DNA from 3 places in the Clostridium tanneri genome. Region 1 is predicted to be linked to each of the others. Evidence: riboswitches for the same ligand, from Rfam matches in the RefSeq annotation. Region 1 holds a riboswitch; each other region holds the start of a gene.

Region 1 (4,864 bases):
AAAGCCACAAGAGGCTGAGGTTATGGCAGTAGGACCAGGAGGAGTAGTAGACGGAAAAGAAATTAAAATGGAAGTAAAGGTTGGAGATAAAGTATTATTCTCCAAGTATGCTGGAACAGAAGTAAAGATGGATGGTGAAGAATACACTATCTTAAGACAAGATGATATACTAGCAATAGTTGAATAGTTTTAAAACATTTAAGAATTTAAGGATTGAATAGATTATATAATCGCGAGGAGGGTCTCTTTTATGGCAAAAAGTATTTTATTTAGCGAAGAAGCTAGAAGATCAATGCAAGCTGGTGTAGATAAACTAGCTAATACTGTAAAAGTTACATTAGGACCAAAGGGAAGAAATGTTGTATTAGATAAGAAATTTGGTTCACCACTTATAACAAATGATGGTGTTACTATAGCAAGAGAAATAGAATTAGAAGATCCATATGAAAATATGGGAGCACAATTAGTTAAAGAAGTTGCTACTAAAACAAATGATGTAGCAGGAGATGGAACAACTACAGCTACATTACTTGCTCAAGCAATTATAAGAGAAGGCTTAAAGAATGTTACAGCTGGTACTAACCCAATGCTTATAAGACAAGGTATAAGAATGGCTGTAGATAAAGCAGTAGAAGAAATAAAGAAAAATTCAAGACCTGTTGAAGGAAAAGAAGACATAGCAAGAGTTGCTGCTATATCCGCTGCTGATGAGGAAATTGGTAAACTTATAGCAGACGCTATGGAAAAGGTAGGTAACGAAGGTGTTATCACTGTTGAAGAATCAAAGTCTATGGGAACTGAATTAGATGTAGTTGAAGGTATGCAGTTCGATAGAGGATATGTAAGTCCATACATGGTAACTGATACAGAAAAAATGGAAGCTGTATTAGATGATGCGTATATCTTAATTACAGACAAGAAGATATCAAATATCCAAGATATATTACCAGTACTTGAGCAGATTGTTCAACAAGGAAGAAAGTTATTAATAATTGCTGAAGATGTAGAAGGAGAAGCATTACCTACTTTAGTTCTTAACAAATTAAGAGGAACATTTACTTGTGTAGCAGTAAAAGCTCCAGGCTTCGGTGACAGAAGAAAAGATATGCTTCAAGACATAGCTATACTTACTGGCGGAGAAGTAATTTCAGAAGAATTAGGAAGAGAATTAAAAGAAACTACTCTAGAAATGCTTGGAAGAGCTGAATCTGTTAAAGTTTCAAAAGAGAATACTGTAATTGTAAATGGAAGAGGCGACAAGAACGAAATCCATAACAGAGTAGCTCAAATAAAGAGACAAATAGAAGAAACTACTTCAGAATTTGATAGAGAAAAATTACAAGAAAGACTTGCTAAATTAGCAGGTGGAGTAGCTGTAATTAAAGTTGGTGCTGCAACTGAAACTGAATTAAAAGAAAGAAAGTTAAGAATAGAAGATGCTCTAGCAGCTACAAAAGCAGCTGTTGAAGAAGGAATAGTTGCAGGTGGTGGAACAGCTTACGTTAACGCAATCCCACAGGTTGCTGAGTTAACTTCTGATGTTATAGATATCAAAGTTGGTATAGACATAATCAGAAAAGCTCTAGAAGAACCAGTAAGACAGATAGCTACAAATGCTGGTGTTGAAGGTTCAGTAATAATTGATAAAGTTAGAAACAGCGAAGTTGGAATGGGATACGATGCTTTACATGATAAGTATGTAAACATGTTAAAGGTTGGTATCGTTGACCCAACTAAGGTTACAAGATCAGCACTTCAAAATGCTGCATCAGTAGCTGCAACATTCTTAACTACTGAAGCTGCAGTAGTTGATATCCCAGAAAAGAATGCTGCACCAATGCCAGGTGCTCCAGGAATGGATATGGGCGGAATGTACTAAGATTATAATTAAAACGTCATGTGCTTATGCATGTGGCGTTTTTTTATTGTAACTAGGGCGATGGTTGTGGATATATATTACAATGTTGGTAAATTTATATTGAATAAATTTAGGTGAGGTGATAAAATTAAATCAATAAAATAAATAGTTAAGGGAAACTGTGAAGTACATGCTTTATTTGGGCATCTTGGATGTATGGAGTTAGTGATGCAACCACCCCTATATTCGTAAATGTGTTTATGGATATAGGGGTTTATTTTAACCTAAATATAGTGATTTTTGTAATTATTTTTATAGACATGCCTTCTTTAGTAGTTGTTGCGAATATAATAATACAATACATGTAATAATCTACCTTTAAGAATTGATACTAATTCACAACAAGGCGAACTTGATTCATATCTAACATCTATGATTTTGTATATGTCAACATAGTGTAAAATTTTCAATGAGTAATAACTAATGGATAAAAGATATTTGACCATAATTATTTTACCAAGAGGTTAACTAGAAAATAGAGATTTTAGTAGTAAAATCTTTATTACATAAATAGTTTTTTTGAAAGGAAGGGGTTTTATTGAAAATTAAACAAGCTGTAAAAAAAGGTTTTACATTAGTAGAATTGTTAGTAGTTATAGCAATAATAGCAATACTAGCAGCAGTGGTAGCACCAAATGCCTTTAAAGCAATTGAAAAGAGTAAGGTATCGGCAGCGGAGTCAGACTTTAAGGCGGTTAAGACAGCGGCATTGAGCTATTATTCAGATACTGGTAAGTGGCCAGGTGATGAGGCTGATGAAGATGGATTCGTAAAAGATGACTCCAAAGAAGGTTGGAATGGTCCTTATATGGAGAAGTGGAAGAGTAAAAATCCATGGGGCGGAGATTATGAATTCGTTGAAGGTGTGGATGCAACTGGATTTGGATTAACTGCCAGCACAAAAGCACTAAAATTAGAAGATGTAAACAGTAAAGCTATAGAAAAGTTAGAAACTGATCTAGATGGAGGAACATCGGATGCTGATTCAGGTATTGTAAGATCATCATCAACTACGGTTTATTTAGTTATTTCTGAACAATAAAATTAAGAATAAATTTTAGATTCCAAGTAAGTGCAAGAGTTAAGAGAGGAACTATGAAAATTAAAATGTATAAGAAAAATGGTGAGGCATTATTGCTTTTAATAAAGGGCAGTGATTACGGGTTTTAAATCTTAAAGTGTAATAATGTAGTTACCAAACAGAAAATACAGGAAAAGCTTTAGGATTAAAGTACTTAACAATATATTTGTTAAAAATTAGTGCATTAATTTAAATGCACTAATTTTTGAATATAAGAATAAGAACAGTTTAAATTGGAGGGAATTATGTTAATGAGATTCAAACATAAAAAAGGATTTACCTTAGTGGAGTTACTAGTAGTAATTGCAATAATAGCAATACTAGCAGCAGTTGTAGCACCAAATGCTTTTAAGGCAATTGAAAAGAGCAAAGTTAGCAGATTAGTTGGAGACTGTAAAGCAGTAGAGGCAGCAACCTTGCACTACTATGGAGATACAGGACAATGGCCGCGCATAATTGGTACTGGACAAACAAATAAGGAAACTTACTTAAAAGCACCGAGTGAAAGTGGTATAACAGGAGTTAACGGTTGGAATGGACCTTATCTAGAGCGATGGCCTAAAAACCCATTTAATTCAGGAGGAGAAGAAAGCGAATTTAATTACCAGTTGGATTATAGAAAAATAGGTAGCAATAATAATAATTTAGTGCTAGAAATATCATTAAATGGAGTGAGTAATTCTAAAGGAATAGCTGACATGCTTGATAAAACAATAGACAACACTGATGGGGCATCAAAGGGTAAAATCCAATGGCAGGGATCAAATACTAGCTGGGTTACTTGGACTATCGTAGAGAATGCTGAAAATGTTAAGAGGGGTACAGGTGCTGGCTCAAATATGGCGGAAGGGCATGATTAATGCAATTTACTTATATCATAAAGTAACTATGTGGTCATTTACGTTAAAATGATTATATAGTTACTTTTATAGAAAAGGGGGCATAGTTATATGATTAAGAACAGGAAAAAAGGATTTACATTAATAGAAGTCATAATAGCTATGCTCTTAATCAGCATCACTGTACTTATCTTTTCCAATGTATCCTATGTGGGCATAAAATCATCTAACACCAGTGAACAAAAACTGAACTCCCTGATAATAGCACAGAATGAATTAGAGAAAATCAAAGCAAACAAAAATACATTAAGTGATTTAACAGATTTACAGGACTTTCTCAAGGATGAAGATTATATTTACTCAACAGGAGTATTCCATAAAAACTTAAAGAAAATAGATGAAAAGTATGCTGGAGAAGTCTCAGAAGGAATAAATTATGATTTGAAGCTGACTTTAAGTGAAAAGGCAGAGGACCTTATAGATATAAAGATTGAAGTTAAGCCTCAAGATAACAATTCACTAAAACTAGGTACAACTTTATACCTTGGAAAATAAAAAATTAATAGTTATAGAGGATTATGCCTATGTATAACGTAAATAAGATTAAAAAAGGAAGTGCTCTTTTTATAGCAATGCTGGCAGGGCTAATTTTGATATCACTAAGTGGAATACTATTGACTTCAATGAATAATGAAATTAGAACTAGAAGGGCATCAGAAGAAAGGCAATCTGCCAAGTATCTTGCAGAAGCGGGAATAGAGCATGCTGTATATTTATATAATAAAAAAATTAGTGATATGAACAAAGAAGACAAATACGAGGAAATAAGTTATTTTGATAGTAGAGAAGTAAGCAGTAACTTGTTAAGCATAAATGATATAGGAAAGTATAGTTTTAGTTATCAGCTAGACAATACATCACAGAAAAAAAGGGGAGTTATCAAATCTACAGGAACTACCACAAAAGGAACCCAATATGGATTAAAAGCTATTATTAATATAGAAACAGGAAAAATTGAAAGTTGGC
Region 2 (4,864 bases), on a different contig from region 1:
AAAGCAATTCTCTCTTTTTTATTTAATTCCTTTAAAAACATATAAACTCCCCCTTTAGATTAATATAATTTTATATCATAATTATATTATATAGTTAAATATACCACATATCAACTTAATTTTTGTCATTTTTATAGTTATATTACTCTCTATTTTTCCTCAGAAACTTGAAACTTTTCTATATTTTTTACCATTTCCTCCGTTATATCCGTTAACTGCTCAGCGGCACCTGCTATCTCCTGGGAAGAGGCACTTATCTCCTGAGTAGAAGATGATATTTCTTCTACAGAAGCTGAAATATTTCCTGAAGCACAAGACATACTCATAGTGTCTTCGATTATTCTTTCTTTTTCCCCATTAATAGCAACTATATTATTATGTATATTATTGATTTTAGGAAAAACCTCTTCTATGTAACTGATAACTGTTCTAATACTATCTGTAGAACTGTTAAGCTTTATTACCTGGTCATTGAGCCTGTCATTCATATTGTCTGATGTTTCAGCAATCAATTCCCCTTCATGTAAAACAACTTCAATTAAGGAAGTTATATTCTGTGATGAATTCTTAGATTGTTCTGCCAGCTTCCTTATTTCTTCTGCAACTATTGAGAATCCTCTACCGCTTTCTCCAGCTCTTGCAGCCTCAATAGCTGCATTTAAGGCAAGTAAATTAGTTTGATCTGCAATATCATTTATTATGTTAGTTATTTTGCTAATTTTATTTAAGTTTATAGCAAAGCCTTTTATTTTATCTCTTACATCATCAAAAGATAAATTTACCTCCTTGATTGATTGTTCAAAATTTACTAAATCCTTATTACTATCCTGAGCCTTATTATTTATAATTTCAACTTCAGAATTTAACATTTTCGCTAGTGACAAAATTTCATTAACCTTTGTCCCAAAGTTATCTAGTATAGTATTTATAGTTACCATTTGTTCCTTCTGAACACTTAGGTTTTTTACACCTTCATCAGTAGATTCAGCAACAGCTTCAGAAGCAACTGCCAGTTCTTTTGATACAGCAGATAAGCTTTCTGTCTGCTGCCTTACCCTATTTGAGCTTATTCCTATATCTTCAACAATTTTCTTAATATCCACCCTAACTTTGTTAATATATAAAGCTATATCTTCAAATTCATCTCCACTTTTAATATGCATAGGAGTTGTTAAATCTCCTTCGGACATTTTATCAAGTCCATACTTTATCTTTTCTACACTTAAGGATATCTTCTTTGATAAGCTAAAAACCATTAAGATAGTTAAGCTGCACATAACTAGAACTGTAATTATAAGACTTAGGTTCATGATCTTTTTAGTATATGTGTATAATGATACATCTATGTCTGCCCCCATTATGGCTATAATCTCACCTGAAGAATTTTTAATAGGTGCATATCCAGATATAAGTACACCATCGCTATCTTCTACAGGATTCTTTGAATAAGATACCTTTCCACCAAAGGCCTCTAACATTTCCTCCTCTAAGTTATACTTTTCTCCAATCTGGTCGCTTTCTTTAATATTTGCATCTACTAGCATATAGGCACTGCTATCATCTTTTCCCATAATATATAAAAACTTTATACCTGTATCATTTTTATAGGTTATTAGCGATTCCTTTAGCTCTTTATATTCCTTACTATCCATAGACTTATTTTCAATAAGCCTCCCTACCTTATCTCCATCAACAGAACTCACTGCTTTTTTAGCGTTCTCTGCTACATCCTCCTGTACCTTTGAAAATACATGCTGAAAGGTAAATAAATTAACTGTAAATAGTAAAATCATTGAAAAGATAAATATTAATCCTACCCTTTTTAGAATCTTTAATCCTAGTTTTCCCATACCCCTTATGATGCAGTTGTATACATCAATATTCCCCCCTTTTGAAAAATATATTTACACTAAAAAAGACCTGAATTATAAACAGACAACATCATAACTTCTGTTCAGTAAATACAGGTCGGTTGCACAACTAACTCAAAGCTTTCAAGGTACAAAATTATAGAAAGCTTTTTATTGTTTCCTTATAATTAAATTTAACTAATATAAGTCATAGATATATTATCATATAAAACTGTTACATTCAACATTTTTTGTAACTCTTTAGCTATGTTATATGAAAAAACTAGAAATTAATCCATGTAATTACATAAGATAAAATTTTATTCTCTTCTTATATTTCTAACATTTAGCCCCTTAACATGGTAGAAGTTTAAAATAGTATTTGTCATTTCCTTTGGAGTTTTTTCTGTGCCATCCTCCACCCATTTTTTCAGTGCAAACCACAATCCACCAGCGGAAAAATGATTAAAATAACTATTATTTGATACAAAAACTAAATTTTTAAATTTTTCATCTGTTGCCATAGAATTTAAGTATTTTAAATGTAACTCAAGCAGTATTTGATATACATTGTTATCTACAAGTTTTTTTACAAATTCTCTATTTTCATACCAGTATTCAAAATATGTAATAAGCAGATCATATAATGTTATATCATTTTTAGCTGAAATTGTGTTTATAAAATTATTGTAAAATCCATCAACATAGTATTCTAATATAGCTTCTTTTTTAGCAAAGTTTCTATAAACTGTTTGCCTAGTTAAATCTGCATTTTCCGCAATTTCTTTTAAAGTTATTTCACTATAGGGTTTTTTATCCATTAATTCAATTAATGACTTTACAATGAAACTTTTAGACCTTAAAGTTATAGGATTAACCTTTTCTTTCATTTGATTCATTTGTAACATTTCTCCTTATTTGTGTAACTTATTATATTTAATTGACTTCACACTTTATAGTATTATATTATAAGTATACAAGTGTTACAAGTGTATAACTTGTAACATTTATAACATTTTTTTGAGGTGGATTGTATGCATAAAATAGCTGTAGTAGTTGATAGTACTGCTGTAATTGACAAAGAAATAATTGAAAAAAATAGCAACTTATACTCAATACCATTACGTGTAATAGTTGACGGTAAAGATCTTAGAGACGGCTTAGATATAACTCCAAGTGAATTTTGCAGGAAAATGGAGGAATCCTTGGATCTACCAACTACTTCGCAACCCTCTGCTGGAGAAGTTTTTAAACTTTTAGATGAATTAGTAAAAAAGTACGATCATATTATATACATTACCATTAGCTCTAAGCTAAGTGGTACATTCCAAACAGGACTGTTTGCCAGGGCTCAAATTTCCGAGGATAAAATAACTGTTTTTGACTCCCTATTTACGGCAACTATTCAAAAGCAGATGGCCCTTGAGACTTTGGAGTTAATAAAAGAGGGAGCTAGTATTGAACATATTATTAAAAATCTTGAATACATCAGGTCAAACTCAAGAATACTGTTAGTGGTAGATGATTTAGCACATTTACATCGTACTGGAAGAATATCATTGTCTGCAGCCTCCTTTGGCAGAATGTTAAGTATAAAGCCAATTTTGTCCTTTGAGGAAGGCGAAATATTAGTAAGTCAAAAAGTAAGAACAATGAAAAAAGTATATAACAATTTAATTGAACAAATTAAAAATGAAAAGCTTACAAATAACTCGAAGATTATTCTAGCACATGCAAATGGATATGATTATGCCTTGGATTTAAAGGAAATGTTGATGGATATATATCCTGAACATGAAATTCTCATTGAAGAGCTATCACCTGTAATAAGTGTACATACAGGAACTAGAAGCATCGGTTTGTCCTGGATAAATAAGAGATAGAGTTGAATTTTATTAAAAAGTAGCTTCATGGTTAGCAAATACCATGAAGCTACTTTTATTTCTATTTAATCGCCTATTTTTAGCTATATAAATGATAAATTACTTTTTTCGTTTTTATTACTTTTTATTACTTTTTACCAATTTGTTAGAAATATTTTAATAAAAACTTTCATATTTTTGCAATTTTTGCTAATATATTTATATGACATATTAATGTTGTTAAACATATTGTTTAATTTTGTATTAAGGGGGATAAAATTTTGAACATGTTAGATTCTATGTTAAATATTATTTCAGTTCTTGAAGATATGTTTCAAGATGAAGATGCAATGCTTGTGGTATCAGACTTAGAGAAAATAGTATATTACAAAGCTGGAAAAACTGTAGACGCAGGACATGAGGGATTATCATTGAGACCTGGCGATGGCTTATATGAAGTTGTTCAGTCTAAGAAAACTTTAAGAGTCATCGTTCCAAAAGAACTATTTGGTACCCCATTTAAGGCCATTACCATACCCTTGTTTGATGAAAACAAACAAATAATAGGTGCTGCAGGAGTAGGTTGGGGTTTAGATAGTAGAGTTAAAATATATGAACAACTAAGTAATGTTGTTGATAGCTTGGCAAGTTCCATCGAACAAATATCAACAGGCATTAATGATATAACTACAAATGCACAAAACATAGCCTCCTCGCAGGAAGAAATGGTGTCTTCCGCTGAAGTGACAAGAAAAAGTGTAGATGAGACTTCTAAAATTACAGATTTTATAAGGAATATAGCTAATCAAACTAATCTTTTAGGACTTAATGCATCAATAGAAGCTTCAAGAGCTGGACAAGAAGGAAGAGGCTTTCAAGTAGTAGCTGGAGAAATACGAAAGCTTGCAGTAAATAGCAAAAATGCCGTAAACCAAATAGAGCAAGGCCTTAAAGATATGCAGCATTCTATAAATCTTATTATGGACACAATTGAAAAAAACGCCTCAACAACCCAGTCCCAGGCTGCTGCATCTGAGGAAATAAGTGCTTCTATTTACGATCTAAGAAGTCTATCAGAGGTCTTATTAAAGGTTACTAAACAGTTAGAAATTAAATGACTAAAAGAAGCCTCTTTTAAAAAGGCTTCTTTTA
Region 3 (4,864 bases), on a different contig from region 1:
AGCTCCTACTACTAAGTCACCGGACGTTAACTTATCTGTTGGCAGTGTAAACCTAATAAAGCTTCTTGTGACACCAAAATCATTAAATTTTCCTACTCTTAGAGCAACACTTTTTCCATAGTTTGAATTTGAGTAGTTTGAGGAGATATAGCTATCAAAAATACTTTTAGCTTCCTGTGGTGTTGAAATTGTTGGATCTATAATAATAGGATATTTTCTATTAGCATCCTTTAACCATTGGTTGTTCGGAATCCATGATAAATTATAGCCCTTTTTATCTTCAATAAGAGTTACCTTAATATCCTCACTTGTTTCTCCATTTCCATCATACATAAAGGGTGGATCAATCTTAAATACAACTATTGATGTGTCCTTATCATCATAAAATACTATTGAATAGTCTTGCTGAATTTTTGGCACCAAATTTTTTACATTCAAATTAAAAGTAAATACAGGATTATCTACTTTGCTTTTGATTATTAAACTTTCTTTTAAATTATTTGCAATTATTGTGTATTGTAAATCTATATTGGGATACACATTTTGGAATTCTACTGTAGATGAGATGTTTTTTAGAGTTTGTTTATTTAGATTTTCAGTTTCAATGATTTTGTTGCTTTCATCTTGCTGTTGTCTGTATTTAACTTGTTTATCACTGCTTTTGTTTCTAGGTTGATGCTCGTTTTTAGATCTCAACTTTTCTTTACCTTTTACTTTACCATTAGAATTTGAAGCTTTATCAATTCCCCAAGATATTTCATATTTATCTTTTCTAATAGTCACTAATTTCTTATTTTTAACCTTTTTACCAATCTTAATTTTAATGTCATTTTCCCTATTTTCAAATACATCGTTATTTTCTTCGTCTTTACTATCTATTATTGAGTTATCTATATCTTTCCACTGCCCATCACTATAATAGTGAACATTTTCATTATAAATAACTGCTTCAAAGGTTAGATCTTCTTTTAAAAAGTGCTTAACATTCTTTTCTCTTTTTTCTTTAACTTCTCCCACTATTCTTTTCTTTTTTCTTTTAGGATTGATTATTTCAGGTTTTTTAGTTGATTCTGATAGATTAGAATTATTCTGCCTAAGTAGATTAGTCTTTTTATGTTTTCCCATAAAATCCTCCTAAATCAGCACTATTGTATCATCTTATGCTTCTTGAAGGGAATTTGTTACTTTCAATATTAGTTAACTTAGCTCGCTATAATTCTTATTTCTAATATCTTCTTATCCCATTATGTGATAATATTATTCTTACCATTCTATAAAATGGTTATAATATGAATAGATTTATATTTATAAAACATATAAAAACTACATTTTAGGCCTAACTAGAAAAATACCCAAAGGAGAGATAAAATATGAAGAAATTACAATTAACTAAAGTTGACTTAGACAAGGTAAAGGTAGGTACTCCTCAGCCTATAGTTAAGCAGCATATTCATGGTGGAACCTACGTTGGAGATAAGAAAGATGGCAAAATGGAAGGACAGGGAACCTACTATTATAAGGATGGCAGTAAATACGTAGGTCAATGGCACAACAACCAAATGAATGGTCAAGGTACTCTTACCTGGATATCTGGAGAGAAGTATATTGGAGAATGGAAAAATGATGAAAAGCATGGCTATGGAATATATACTTGGCCAGATGGTGAAAAATACATAGGTAACTGGGAAAATGGTGAAAAATCAGGAGAAGGCATTTACATCTGGTCTGATGGCGACACTTATGCAGGAAGCTGGAAAAATGATTTAAGACATGGTGAAGGAGTTCATACCTGGCCAGACGGTGAAAAATACATAGGTCAATGGAAAGATGATAAAAAGGAAGGACAGGGTATGTTTGTCTGCGTTGATGGAGAAGTTATTGTAGGAGAATTTAGCGATGACAGGCTGGTAGAAAAATAAAATAGATTGTCAACTTACTAATAAGGGTAGTTAGGTTTGTGTAAATCACAACCTAACTACCCTTATTTTTACATAATTCATGTTTAATGACATGTATAACACACTTTAGACATAATTTAACAGGTATGTTGAGTTTTATGAAAATTATGGTATAATTAAAACTGTTATTAAAATAGTAGCTTAAACAAATAATAGTTAAACTAAACAAGGCAAACTTATCTAAAGATAAGGACGCAAAGCCATGAGTCTAAAGGATATTTTCCTATGATTGTCAGGTTGCTAGGTTAACGCTGTTTAAAAATCGTATTGCTTAGCATTGCTATTTTTTGTTTTTGCAGCAAGTTATTAGGAGGAGTTACTATGTATAAGAATGTACATATAGTTGGAGTTGGAGCATATCATCCCAACAAACAATTGGATAATCACTATTTTATCGAGCATTTTAAGAAATACCAACTTGAAGATCATGCTGCAGCGCTTATGTCCAAGTTAGGTAGAGAAGTTAGAACACTTGCCGATAATAATGAAACTAGTGTTACTATGGCAGTTAGAGCCTCTAATGAAGCTTTAGTTAATGCAGGATTATCTATATCTGATATTGATATGATTATCTCAGTTTCAGACACCCCTGAATATCTATCACCTTGTTGTGCTCTTTTAATCAAAAATCAGCTTAAAGCAGAGAATGTTTCGTCAGTCTTCGATGTTAACTCTAATTGCATAGGTATGATAACCGGTATGGACATAGCCGCTAGATATCTTAAAACTGACAAAAAATACAAAAGAATATTAGTTGTTGGCTCATTACTAATTAGCAAACTAGCTAGAGAAGATGACATGGTTGCCTTTGGCTGTTCTGCTGACGGCGCAGCTGCATTAGTGCTTGAAGCAAAAGAGGAAGAAGAAGAAAGAGGAATTTTAGGTTCTAGAATGTTTACAGATGATTCCTACTATTGGTCTATAACTATGCCAGGATGCGGTATGTCAAATATTCCCAACAGCTGTATTGATTCTGAAGACAAAAAGATGTTTTGGAAACCCTTTGATTTTAGTTTTCTTTCGGAAAAATGGAGTGAAACAATTATAGAACTTTTACAAGATCATGGATACAAACCAGAGAACGTTAACCATTATTTTATGTCACAATTTTCACGAGTAGATCTTGAGTTAACCTTAGACAAGCTTCATGCCGATATAAGTAAAGCAACCTTCATTGGAAACAAATATGGATATACTGGGTGTACAAGCCCTATTATGGCTTTAGATGACAGATTAAAATATAAAAAATTTGATAGAGATGATATAGTTATATTCTGCTCAGTAGCCTCTGGATATAGTATAGGAACTCTATTGTACAAATGGTAGTAATTTCAAGGAGTTGAATAATAATATGCAAATTGATTCAAACACTATAGTTAAATATCAAGAGCAAACATTAAAATTCGTCATAGTTATCTACTCTATAAGTGCATTAATAGCAGGATCAATGTTTGCTATAATGAAGCTATTAGGTTTATATAATGAAGTTAGTTGGACTTATTTAATCACACTATTTTTTCTAGGTATTCTTGAAATAGTTGTTCTCACTGTTATGTATAAGCAAGCAATTGCAGATAAAAAGCTTAACAATAAAGTCTTTAAAAACTTAAAAATGGTTATACTTGCTGCTTCTTATATAAATTACATATATATGGGTTTCATAATTCCATCTAGAGAACTTTGGGTAACAGTGTTTTATTTTATCATACTAGGTTCCCTATTTTTAGATAATAAGATGAATATAATTTCCATTATATTAAGTGTTATCTCAGAAATTATATTGTTCACTACAAACCCTTATACATTGCCAGATCAGTTCTTTTTAAGAGAGTTGATTCTTAGAATAATCTCTATATTCCTAGTTTCCTTTGCTATTATAGCTTTTACATCTTTTTCATCTAGACTACTAAATTCTATTGAAAAAAGCGAAGAGGAACTAAAGAATAATAACGAAAATATACGTAATTTATTTAATAAAACTGCCGAGTTTGCTAAATGCTTATTAAGCTCAAGTGAAACATTAGCTGCTATAGCTACGGAAGAGAGCAAATCTATGGAGGAAATATCAAACACTACTCAAACAATTTCTGAAGATGCAGATAAGCTGCTAAATAACTCTACTGAAAATACTAGAGTACTCAATGAACTTTTAAACGCAAACGAATCTATCTCAATTAAAGCTAAGGATACTGAAAGTAATTCTACAAATCTCATTCATTTATCTAATCAAAATGAAGAGGCATTAACTGAAACTCTAAATATTATAAGCAGCATAAAAGATAGTGTAGAAAATACCTTTGATGCTACAAAGATACTAGAAGAAAAATCTCAACAAATCGATGATATACTCTTTATAATAAGAGAAATATCTGAACAAACTAATCTTCTTGCGTTAAATGCATCAATTGAGGCCGCAAGAGCAGGCCAGCTTGGAAAAGGTTTTGCAGTTGTTGCAGATGAAATCAGAATTCTTGCTGAAAATACAAGGAATTCCCTAAACGATGTAGCTCTAATTACTAATGAATTTAAAGAAAGAGTTATTCAAGTAGAGCATCTCATGACTGAGAATACTGAAAAGATAAACAATGGAGATGCTATTATAAACAATGCTGTTGACAACATTAGGATTATGCTAACTGGGTTAAAGGATTCTGGAAAAAATATAAAAGAAATAAGTAAGTTAACTAATACTCTTCTATTAGAAACTGAAAATGTTGTTACTTTTAATTGCAATATTTCTGACACCACAAAGGAAGCTATAAATAATTTTAATTTAGTTAGCAAGTCTATAAGCCAAAACCTAGCTGTAAGCGAGGAGTTAACCAGCAGTGCCGAGAGTTTAAAAAATATTGCTGTTGAAATGAATAAATTAATTTCCTAAAATAGTAATTTTGTAAACATACCTC

The links. Region 1 has a riboswitch for cyclic di-GMP ahead of P8V03_RS16425 (type II secretion system protein GspG). Riboswitches for the same ligand answer to the same signal wherever they lie in the genome.
Region 2: it holds a riboswitch for cyclic di-GMP, as region 1 does, so the genes downstream of both, P8V03_RS11390 (methyl-accepting chemotaxis protein) here and P8V03_RS16425 (type II secretion system protein GspG) in region 1, are expected to answer to the same signal.
Region 3: it holds a riboswitch for cyclic di-GMP, as region 1 does, so the genes downstream of both, P8V03_RS06525 (ketoacyl-ACP synthase III) here and P8V03_RS16425 (type II secretion system protein GspG) in region 1, are expected to answer to the same signal.

The regions. Positions count from the first base shown of each region.
Region 1 covers NZ_JARUJP010000027.1:5,477-10,340, forward strand. The annotation lists gene groES (co-chaperone GroES) at 1-187, shown strand, start outside; gene groL (chaperonin GroEL) at 251-1,879, shown strand; cyclic di-GMP riboswitch class II at 2,024-2,107, shown strand; gene P8V03_RS16425 (type II secretion system protein GspG) at 2,457-2,960, shown strand; gene P8V03_RS16430 (prepilin-type N-terminal cleavage/methylation domain-containing protein) at 3,251-3,859, shown strand; gene P8V03_RS16435 (type IV pilus modification PilV family protein) at 3,950-4,393, shown strand; gene P8V03_RS16440 (hypothetical protein) at 4,423-4,864, shown strand, end outside.
Region 2 covers NZ_JARUJP010000012.1:57,383-62,246, reverse strand. The annotation lists gene P8V03_RS11395 (tellurite resistance TerB family protein) at 1-41, opposite strand, end outside; gene P8V03_RS11390 (methyl-accepting chemotaxis protein) at 150-1,850, opposite strand; cyclic di-GMP riboswitch class II at 1,959-2,041, opposite strand; gene P8V03_RS11385 (TetR/AcrR family transcriptional regulator) at 2,171-2,749, opposite strand; gene P8V03_RS11380 (DegV family protein) at 2,885-3,733, shown strand; gene P8V03_RS11375 (methyl-accepting chemotaxis protein) at 4,000-4,830, shown strand.
Region 3 covers NZ_JARUJP010000006.1:562-5,425, forward strand. The annotation lists partial or broken gene P8V03_RS06515 (DNRLRE domain-containing protein) at 1-1,125, opposite strand, end outside; gene P8V03_RS06520 (MORN repeat-containing protein) at 1,371-1,919, shown strand; cyclic di-GMP riboswitch class I at 2,118-2,203, shown strand; gene P8V03_RS06525 (ketoacyl-ACP synthase III) at 2,280-3,284, shown strand; gene P8V03_RS06530 (methyl-accepting chemotaxis protein) at 3,310-4,839, shown strand.